3 regions of the Dickeya ananatis genome follow, and region 1 is predicted to be linked to each of the others. Evidence: predicted binding sites of a transcription regulator. Region 1 holds the regulator's gene; each other region holds the start of a gene.
The links. Region 1 encodes PurR, which represses purine synthesis genes. Its sites were predicted from a motif close to CANGCAAACGTTTGCNTG; they were not measured.
Positions count from the first base shown of each region.

Region 2: the regulator PurR is predicted to act here: its motif matches at 1,722-1,739, upstream of gcvT (glycine cleavage system aminomethyltransferase GcvT).
Region 3: the regulator PurR is predicted to act here: its motif matches at 1,636-1,653, upstream of purL (phosphoribosylformylglycinamidine synthase).

Region 1 covers NZ_CP040816.1:1,418,631-1,421,916, forward strand. The annotation lists gene cfa (cyclopropane fatty acyl phospholipid synthase) at 1-360, opposite strand, end outside; gene purR (HTH-type transcriptional repressor PurR) at 791-1,816, opposite strand; gene cydH (cytochrome bd-I oxidase subunit CydH) at 2,202-2,291, shown strand; gene FGI04_RS06150 (C40 family peptidase) at 2,395-3,286, opposite strand, start outside.
Region 2 covers NZ_CP040816.1:3,495,941-3,499,226, reverse strand. The annotation lists gene alsS (acetolactate synthase AlsS) at 1-1,066, shown strand, start outside; gene gcvT (glycine cleavage system aminomethyltransferase GcvT) at 1,785-2,885, shown strand; gene gcvH (glycine cleavage system protein GcvH) at 2,917-3,286, shown strand, end outside.
Region 3 covers NZ_CP040816.1:701,707-704,992, forward strand. The annotation lists gene mltF (membrane-bound lytic murein transglycosylase MltF) at 12-1,469, opposite strand; gene purL (phosphoribosylformylglycinamidine synthase) at 1,745-3,286, shown strand, end outside.

The DNA.
Region 1 (3,286 bases):
GTAATGCTCCTTACCCACAATCCATGCCCGCCGACGCGATTGCAGATTGGTCAGGCGCGCCATCAGTATCCGTAGCGTATCCTGCCAACGCTGGGGCAGTTGCTTCTCCAGCCCGGCGCGTATCGCACGGTGGAAAAACATGTCCAGCCGTTCACATTCCCACCAGCCATCCATGTAACTTTCGCCCAGACCCAGTGACCCGTCACGCAATATGCGCTTGTACAGTTCAGGGTTTTTGACCTGAATATCAAACGGTCGCGAACCGTTAATGGCGATATCAGCGGCCGATAACATTTCATTAACCAGTTGGAACCAGGGTTGACTGGGGGTACCCAGATCCTCCACATAAGATGAACTCATAACTTCTCCCTACCTTGCCAGATACATGCGTTATACGGGATAAACCAGACAACTATGGCGATGGGGAGGGTATTCGATGTACCCATTCCACACGTCATCGTCTATCCCTGAGAGCCTCAGAGGAAAATAAGAGACAAGCCGACACGAAAGGCGTCTACCCCGGCCGTGACAAACGGTGCAACAGTCATTAGTGGGGTAGAAAAAGTAAGGCGATGCGTACTGCTAAAAGCATCGTCTGATCATGGTTATTGTCGTCAATGACAGTGACAAGTGTATGACTGCTTTAACCCGTCGACAAGATTCATCGGGCTAAAGCAGCACATTGCGTTCTATATTAGGGTGCCAGGGAGGCACGCTTTGGCGCTTTACAGCGCGGTATGGCGGCGGTTGACACACCTGCGAGTGATAACGAAATCGTCTGGCTAATTCATTAACGGCGGTAATCGAGATATGGACCGTCGGCAACAGAACGACGCTCGATCAGCGTCGGGTGGACTTCGATGGTTTGCGCTTCCTCGCGTTTGCTGGTGATGCGGTCAAGCAACATGGAGAATGCCGCTTGTCCCAGTCGTTCCTTAGGCTGATGAATGGTCGTGAGCGCTGGCGTAAAATAGCGGGAGTGGCGCACATTGTCGTAACCGATCACCGAAATATCCTGCGGTACACGCAGGCCCAGTTCATCCGCTGCACAAATCGCCCCCATAGCCATAATATCGCCGCCGCAGAATACCGCCGTCGGTCGCTGTTTTTGCGCCAGAATCTGGTGCATGGCTTTGTAGCCTGATTCGGGTTCAAAGTCACCCTGAACCACCCACTCTTCACGTAGAGGAATATCCGCCTCTTTCAGCGCTTTCAGAAAGCCCAGATAACGCCCGCTGCCAGTATTGCGCCCCTGAGATCCGGGGATGGCGCCGATATCGCGGTGCCCGCGCTCAATCAGATAACGACCGGCCATATACCCACCGGCAAACGCATTATCAACAATGGTATCGGTGAAATCGCTGTGAGCTCCGCCCCAATCCATGACGACCATCGGGATGTGGCGATAATCCGCCAGCATTGACAGCAGTTCAGGCGGGTACTCGGCACACATCACCAGCAGGCCATCAACACGTTTTTGCGCCAGCATGGACAGATAAGCACGCTGTTTATCCTGATTATTGTGAGAGTTACACAGAATCAGCGTATAGCCTCTGGCGTAGCAGCTGTTTTCCACCGCTTCGATAATTTCAGCGAAATAGGGGGCTTCGCTGGAGGTGGCCAGCAGTCCGATGGATTTGGTGTGGTTGACTTTCAGGCTTCGGGCCACCGCACTGGGTGAATAATGCAATTCATCAATAGCTGCGCGTACCGCAGCCTTGGTCTCTTCGGCGACGAAACGTGTTTTATTAATCACGTGTGATACGGTTGTGGTTGAAACGCCTGCGCGTTTTGCCACATCTTTAATCGTTGCCATCTAAAGTGACTCCTGAACTCATCTGTTACAGTCGTGGGTCTGTTACAGCAGTAAATATGTTGTTAATCGTTTGCCTGCGTGAATTTTGCTCCTGCTGGACAACAAGGCAACATTTCAGTAGGAGACATGCCGAGGTGTGTAGCTTGAAGGGAGGGCTGACGCTTCGACCAACGCAGTGTACACGGTAAACTGCGGATTTTGGCCGATTTAGAGCGAAAGGGGAAGAGGCAATTTGTGTTATCTCTGTGACGCAGAAACCGGTTTTTTGACTTCAGTCGGGTCATAATAGACCTATACTTTGTGTGTTTCCCCATCCGCCGGGATACGGTGCTGATTCAGACGTAACGGGATGACGGCGATCATCAGTCACATACAGGAGAATACGATGGATACAAATTTGAAAATGTCACTGTGTAGTACGTTGGTTGCGTTGGCGGTGATCATTGTCTTTGGTTTCACTGCGGTATTGAACTGATAGCAGATCGCCGGTGTAGAAAAAGAAAACAGAAAAGGGGCTAGTGCCCCTTTTCTCGTTATTCATTAGGTCGTTTAGCCGGTGATTATCTGGCGAATCACTGTTAGCGAATGGTCTTCGGTGTCACCACGCGGCGAGCGCCGACATAATGATCCTGCCAGTAATCTTCACTCAATTTACTGATCTTGATATCGGAACCCGATCGCGGTGACTGGATGAAACGGCCATTGCCCAGGTAGACGCCAACGTGGTCGGCAGCGCCGCGGTTGGTGATACGAAAGAACACCAGGTCGCCACTTTCCAGTTCGCTTTTCTTGATGGGAGCCGCGTCACGCAGGTGGAACATCTCATTGGCGGTGCGCGGAATCGGGATTTTTACCACATCTTTATAGGCGTAATACACCAGCCCGCTGCAATCAAAACCTGAATAAGGTGTTGAACCGCCCCAATGATAAGGTTTACCGATTTGGCTCATCAGCTTGTTCATGGCAGTCAATTTAGCGTGCTGATAGCGTTTTTGGTGAGCAGCACTGATGGTCAGCGCCGCTTTATCGTGTTTACCTTTCTTACTTTTACCATGTGAAGATGTGGCCGCTACCTCATCTTCTTCGTCGACCGCCGCTTTACCTTTTTTGTGTGCGCTTTTAGCCACCGCCAGCTCATGGGCTTTGTGGCTGGTTTTAGCTTGCGCCAGCGTCTCTTTCTTTGTTGTTTCTTTTTTTGCCGTTTTAGCTAATACCGCTTTAGTTGCATGAGCACTGTTAGTGGTATGAGTACTGGCAGTATGCGTGCTTTTCTCAGGCTGCGATTTTGTATGAGGGGAATGCGCTACGGCCGCCACCGACTTTTTGTCCGCAGACTTCTTGTCATTGTGCGACTTTGCATTTTTATCATGGCTGGCTACGGTTTTGGCTGGCGTAGACTTCGCGTTTTTCTCCGGTTTTTTGCCGTGCGTCGGCTCCGCACCTTTTTTGTTGGCGTTTTTGGTAACTTTG
Region 2 (3,286 bases), 2.1 Mb from region 1:
AAATGCCAAAAACCCGATCCTGTTGCTGGGGTTGATGGCCAGCCAGCCGAAAAATGCGCAGGCGTTGCGCCGGTTGCTGCATCACAGCGGTCTACCGGTCACCAGTACTTATCAGGCGGCTGGGGTGATCGACCAACAGCACTTTGACCATTTTGCCGGGCGGGTTGGGCTGTTTAATAATCAGGCTGGCGACAAGCTGTTACAGCAGGCCGATCTTATCGTGACGGTGGGATACAGCCCGGTGGAGTATGCCCCGGCGCTGTGGAATACCGGTAAGGCGACGCTGGTGCACATTGATGTGTTGCCCGCTGAAGTGGAAAGTGCCTACCGCCCGGATGTGGAACTGGTGGGTGACATCAGCATCACCATCGATATGCTCAATGAGCAACTGGCCTCACCGATTGTGCTGTCGTCAACGGCTCAGGCAATTTTGGAAGAGCGCCGTCAGTTGCGCCATCAACTGGCGACCCGCGCGATTAACATGGATGGCTTTGCCATTCACCCGCTGCGGCTGGTGCGGGTCATGCAGGATCTGGTCAATAAAGATGTGACCTTGTGCGTGGACATGGGCAGCTTCCATATCTGGCTGGCGCGCTATCTTTATAGCTTCCGTGCCCGTCAGGTGTTGATGACGAATGGACAACAAACCATGGGGGTGGCATTGCCGTGGGCGATTGCTGCCGCGTTGGTCAATCCTGGTCAGAAGGTGGTGTCGGTTTCGGGGGATGGCGGTTTCATGCAATCCAGTATGGAGCTGGAAACGGCGGTACGGCTGAAATCTAACATCCTGCATATTATCTGGGTGGATAACGCCTACAACATGGTGGAAATTCAGGAAGAGAAAAAGTATCACCGTGCTTCTGGCGTCAAGTTCGGGCCTATCGATTTCAAAGCCTATGCGGAAGCCTTCGGTGCCAAAGGGTTTGCCGTGGAATCGGCGGCTGAACTGGTGCCGAAACTCTGGCAGGCCATGGATGTGGACGGCCCGGCGGTTATCGCCATTCCGGTGGATTATTCTGACAACCATTACCTGATGGAGAACGTCAACATCAGCCACCTGATTTAAGACGTCGTATCGTCAGTTATTCAGGCCCTGTCATCCTACCTGCTGCAGGATTTGCAGCCTTTTTGAGTGTGATTCGCTCATGATGCTCCACGCGTCCTGAAGCCCCGAGATAGGGCGCTTCGCGTTCCCCACTGTGTTTCACACGGTGGGGAACGCCGTCCGAGAGTGGCAGGACGCGCATTTTTTCGCCTTATCTTGTTATGTCTTGCATTGAAATATCCCACCGTTGGTGATGGTCTGACGTGATCATCCATATTCTGTATCTGTCACCTTCTCGCGCTCGCCAGTAACCGCATCAGGTTGTCGTTGATGGGAAGATGTCCACGATGGCGATCACAAAATCAGCCTGTGCATGTGATGATTGAGGGCATCTCGATTGCCTGAAATAATCTAATTTTAGGGGTTTTTCGCATTACTTTATCTAATTAACATGGCGAATTCTGAATCTGATATCGCACCATGAAACCAATTTTTAATAATTATTGGTGCTAATTTTATTTAATGTATTGGATTTAAATTTCAATTAATTAAAAATTTATAGATTTTTGTTCTTTTCATTTGTTTTGTGAATGGGGTGGAGTTCTGTCTTTTTATATAGATAAACTTATGGCTATGGGAGTGGTGGAACGTCGGCTTCAGTGGTAAGTTCAGGTGCAGGATAAACGTTTGCGTCGTGAGGTTTGGCGTCACAACGCACGGCTAACGTAGAGAGAAAAGAATGGCAAACCACACCCCGTTATATGAACAGCATCTGGCCGATGGCGCCAAAATGGTGGATTTTCATGGCTGGATGATGCCGCTGCATTATGGCTCCCAACTGGATGAACATCATATTGTACGCAGCAGTGCTGGCATGTTTGATGTGTCGCACATGACTATCGTGGATTTGCGCGGTGCCCGTGTCCGCGAATTTTTGCGTTACCTGTTGGCGAATGACGTTGCCAAACTGACCCAGCCCGGCAAGGCGCTCTATACCGCGATGCTGACGCCGTCTGCTGGCGTGATCGACGATTTAATCGTGTATTTCCAGACCGAAGACTATTTCCGGCTGGTGGTGAACTCCGCCACGCGCGAGAAAGATTTGGCCTGGATTACCGAGCATGCCGCTTCCTTCCAGGTTGCGATTACCGAACGCGAAGACCTGTCGCTGATTGCGGTGCAAGGGCCGCAGGCACAGGATAAAGTGCGTAGCCTGCTCAGCGATGCGCAGCGCGACATCATTGCGGGTATGAAACCTTTCTTTGGTTTGCAGGCGGGCGACCTTTTTATCGCCACCACTGGCTATACTGGCGAAGCAGGCTATGAAATTGCGTTGCCGCAGGAACTCGCGGTCAACTTCTGGCAACAATTGCTGGTCGTTGGCGTAAAACCCTGTGGGCTGGGCGCACGTGACACGTTGCGTCTGGAAGCGGGCATGAACCTGTACGGTCAGGATATGGATGAAACCATCTCTCCACTGGCGGCCAACATGGGCTGGACTATTGCCTGGCAGCCGGAAGATCGTCAGTTTATCGGCCGTGAGGCGCTTGAACGTCAGCGTTCTGAAGGCACTGAACAGTTGGTCGGTTTGGTGATGACGGAAAAAGGCGTGCTGCGTCACGGTCAACCCGTTCGCTTTACCGATAATCATGGCGTGATGCAGGAAGGGGTGATCACCAGCGGGTCGTTTTCGCCTACGCTGGGCGTCAGCATTGCGCTGGCCCGTGTTCCCGCCGGTATTGGCGAGCAGGCAATCGTGCAGATTCGCCATCGTGAGATGCCGGTGCACGTGACCAAACCGAATTTCGTCCGTGCAGGCAAAGCGCTGGTTCAGTTTTAATTTTTGGCATTAATGGAAGGAGAAGGTGGCAATGAGCAATGTTCCGGCAGAACTGAAATATACCTCATCCCATGAGTGGGTGATGGCGGAAGGCAATGGCGTTTACAGCGTGGGTATCACCGAGCATGCCCAGGAATTGTTGGGTGATATGGTGTTTGTCGATCTGCCGGAAGTCGGCAGTACGGTGAATGCTGGCGACGACTGCGCGGTAGCGGAATCCGTCAAGGCCGCGTCGGATATCTACGCGCCGATCAGCGGTGAAATCGTGGAGATCAACGAAGAGCTGGAAGGTGCACCGGAATTGGTAAACAGCGCGCCTTACGCTGAGGGCTGGTTGTTCCGCATTAAAGCCTCTGACGAAGCCGAACTGAACGAATTGCTTGATGCCGCCGGTTATCAGG
Region 3 (3,286 bases), 720 kb from region 1:
GCAGGAACCGGTTAGCGGGAGCGTGTGGCGGTCAATTGCTCTGGTGGTATGGCAGGGTAGGCACTGCCAGCCAGTTGTTGTTGTAACGCCCGGCTTTCTTTCTCTGAAAGATACCCCACCAGACTGACCATGTAGCGTCGGATATTTTCCACATAGTCGTAGGCCTCCTGACCACGCGCATAACCGCTGGTGGTTTGGGAGTAGTAGCGTTTTTGGCTCAACATTGGCAGGCGTATTTTAACGTCTGCCCAACTGTCCGGATTTCCCTGCTGTTTTTCTGTCAGCTTACGGGCATCCATCATATGCGCGTACCCCATATTATAGGCTGCCAGCGCAAACCAGATACGTTCGTCCACTGGGATGGTGGCAGGGACTTGCTGCATCATTTGGCTTAAATATCTGGCACCGCCGCGAATGCTTTCCTCTGGATTGAGCCGGTTGACCACATCCAGACTTTCAGCAGTATTGCGCGTCAGCATCATCAAACCACGTACCCCGGTTGGCGAGGTAGCCAGCGGGTTCCAGTGCGATTCCTGATAAGAAATCGCCGCCAGCAGTTTCCAGTCTATTTCCCGGGCGTATTTTTCGAACAGCGGGCGTAAACCCGGCAATGTGTTGTCGATAGCGCTGAGGAACGTGGTGGTATCCACATAGTCGAATTCGCCAACGTGCCCCAGATACTTCTCTTCCAGACGGGCAAGGGTGCCGTCTTCCATCACCTGACTAAAGAAGTCGAGCAGTGCGGCAGAAAGACTGTCATCACGGTTTTGCCGCATATACCAGGTCACCGGCTCTTCGTCGCTGAGATCGAATGACACCGCCAACTGCGGGTGGATTCGCTGCATCAGACCAATGTTGATTGAGTCAGCGATGGTGTAATCCAGTTTCCCCTCCGCTACCTGTTTTAGGAGATCCAGTTCAGAGACATCGGTGGCAACTTCCCAGCTCAGTTGCGGATATTTTTCGGCTTTGAGATCACGTAGGGTAGCGGCATGTGCCGAGCCAGACAGTACGGTCAGTTTGCCCTGTAACTTGTCCAGCGAGGTGGGACGAGCGCTCCCCATACGGTAGACCAGTTGCTGCGATACCGAATAATAGGAAGGTCCCGCCTGGAAGCGGTTCAGACGCTCCTGGTTATAGATGAGGCCTGCCGCCAACAGGTCGGCATTGTCGTTATCCAGATCGCTGAATAAATCGTCAACATTTTGACGCACCGAAACCACCAGCCGCACGCCGAGGTAGTCGGCGAATCGCTTGGCCAGTTCATAATCCAGCCCGGTGGGGGAACCGTTGCTGAGGGTATAGGTCAACGGAGAGGTCACGGTGCTGATGCGTAGCTCGCCACGTGAAAGGATTTGCCTTAACTGGACGTCCTGATGACTGCGCCAGGGAATATTTGGCCACAGTGCCAGCGTCAACAGCAAAGCGATTACCCCGATGAAAACATAATTTATCGTTAAACGCTTCAATGAGTTGTCTCTCGGCGGCCAGTCGGCCTGTCTGTCTGTAACGGCAGTTTCTTATTACGTCTGTCCCAGAGTCGGGGGGCATTTTGCTTAACAAACCGCCAGTGTGCAACTGTTATTCGTTTGTCTATTGTTTGACCACAGAACCTCTGCAATGTTTAACAATCGCTACGCAAACGGTTTCGTCACGCGTCACTATTCTCTATAATAGCCCGCGTTTCCCCCCTGTAGCGCCCTGACGCACTGTCTCCGGTGCCTCGAAGACGAGAGAAATTTAGATGATGGAAATACTGCGTGGTTCACCGGCCTTATCGGCTTTCCGTATCAATAAACTGTTGGCCCGGTGCAAGGAATACCAACTGCCCGTTAGCGACATTTATGCCGAATACGTCCACTTCGCCGATGTGAACGCTCCGCTAAACCATGAAGAACAGTCACGACTGAGCCGCCTGCTGAAGTACGGGCCTTCTCTCGCTGAGCATGAGCCTACCGGGCGGCTGATTCTGGTGACCCCGCGTCCGGGCACCATTTCTCCCTGGTCTTCCAAGGCTACCGACATTGCGCACAATTGTGGCCTGCAGAAAATTCGTCGTCTGGAACGTGGCCTGGCGTTCTACATTCATGCGCCGACATTGAGTGATGCTCAGTGGAAAGAACTGGCTGCACTGCTCCATGACCGCATGATGGAAAGCGTCTTTGACGACCTGCAACAGGCTAACCTGCTGTTCTCTCAGCACCAGCCGACCGCGCTTAAGCGGGTAGAAATTCTGCTGCAGGGCCGTCCGGCGCTGGAGGAGGCCAACCTGCGTTTGGGGCTGGCGCTGGCTGATGACGAAATGGATTATCTGTTGGAGGCCTTTACTAAACTGGGGCGCAATCCAACCGATATCGAACTCTATATGTTTGCTCAGGCGAATTCTGAGCACTGCCGCCATAAAATCTTCAATGCCGATTGGGTCATCAATGGTGAAACACAGTCGAAGTCGCTGTTCAAGATGATCAAAAACACCTTTGAGCATACACCGGACTATGTGTTGTCTGCCTATAAGGACAATGCGGCAGTGATGGAAGGATCGGCTGTGGGCCGTTTCTTCCCTGACCCACAAGGCGCTTATGCCTACCATCAGGAAGAGGCACATATCCTGATGAAGGTGGAAACCCATAACCATCCGACGGCTATTTCACCGTGGCCGGGTGCCGCGACTGGCTCCGGCGGTGAAATCCGAGATGAAGGCGCTACTGGGCGAGGTGCGAAACCGAAAGCTGGTCTGGTCGGGTTCTCGGTATCTAACCTGCGTATTCCCGGTTTTGTTCAGCCCTGGGAGCAGGATTTTGGTAAACCGGACCGCATTGTCAGCGCGTTGGATATCATGACTGATGGCCCACTGGGTGGCGCGGCCTTTAATAACGAATTTGGTCGTCCGGCATTGACCGGCTATTTCCGTACCTATGAAGAAGCGGTAGACAGCCATAACGGCGTTGAAGTACGCGGTTATCACAAACCTATCATGCTGGCAGGTGGGATCGGCAACATCCGTGCGGAACATGTCAAGAAAGGCGAAATTAGCATTGGCGCCAAGTTGATTGTGCTGGGCGGGCCTGCAATGAATATCGGTCTGGGGGGCGGTGCCGCATCGTCTATGGCATCAGGCCAGTCTGACGCGGATCTGGATTTTGCCTCGGTACAACGTGATAACCCGGAAATGGAGCGCCGTTGTCAGGAGGTTATCGATCGCTGCTGGCAGCTTGGCGAGCAGAACCCGATCCTGTTTATCCATGACGTCGGTGCTGGTGGCCTGTCCAACGCCATGCCGGAACTG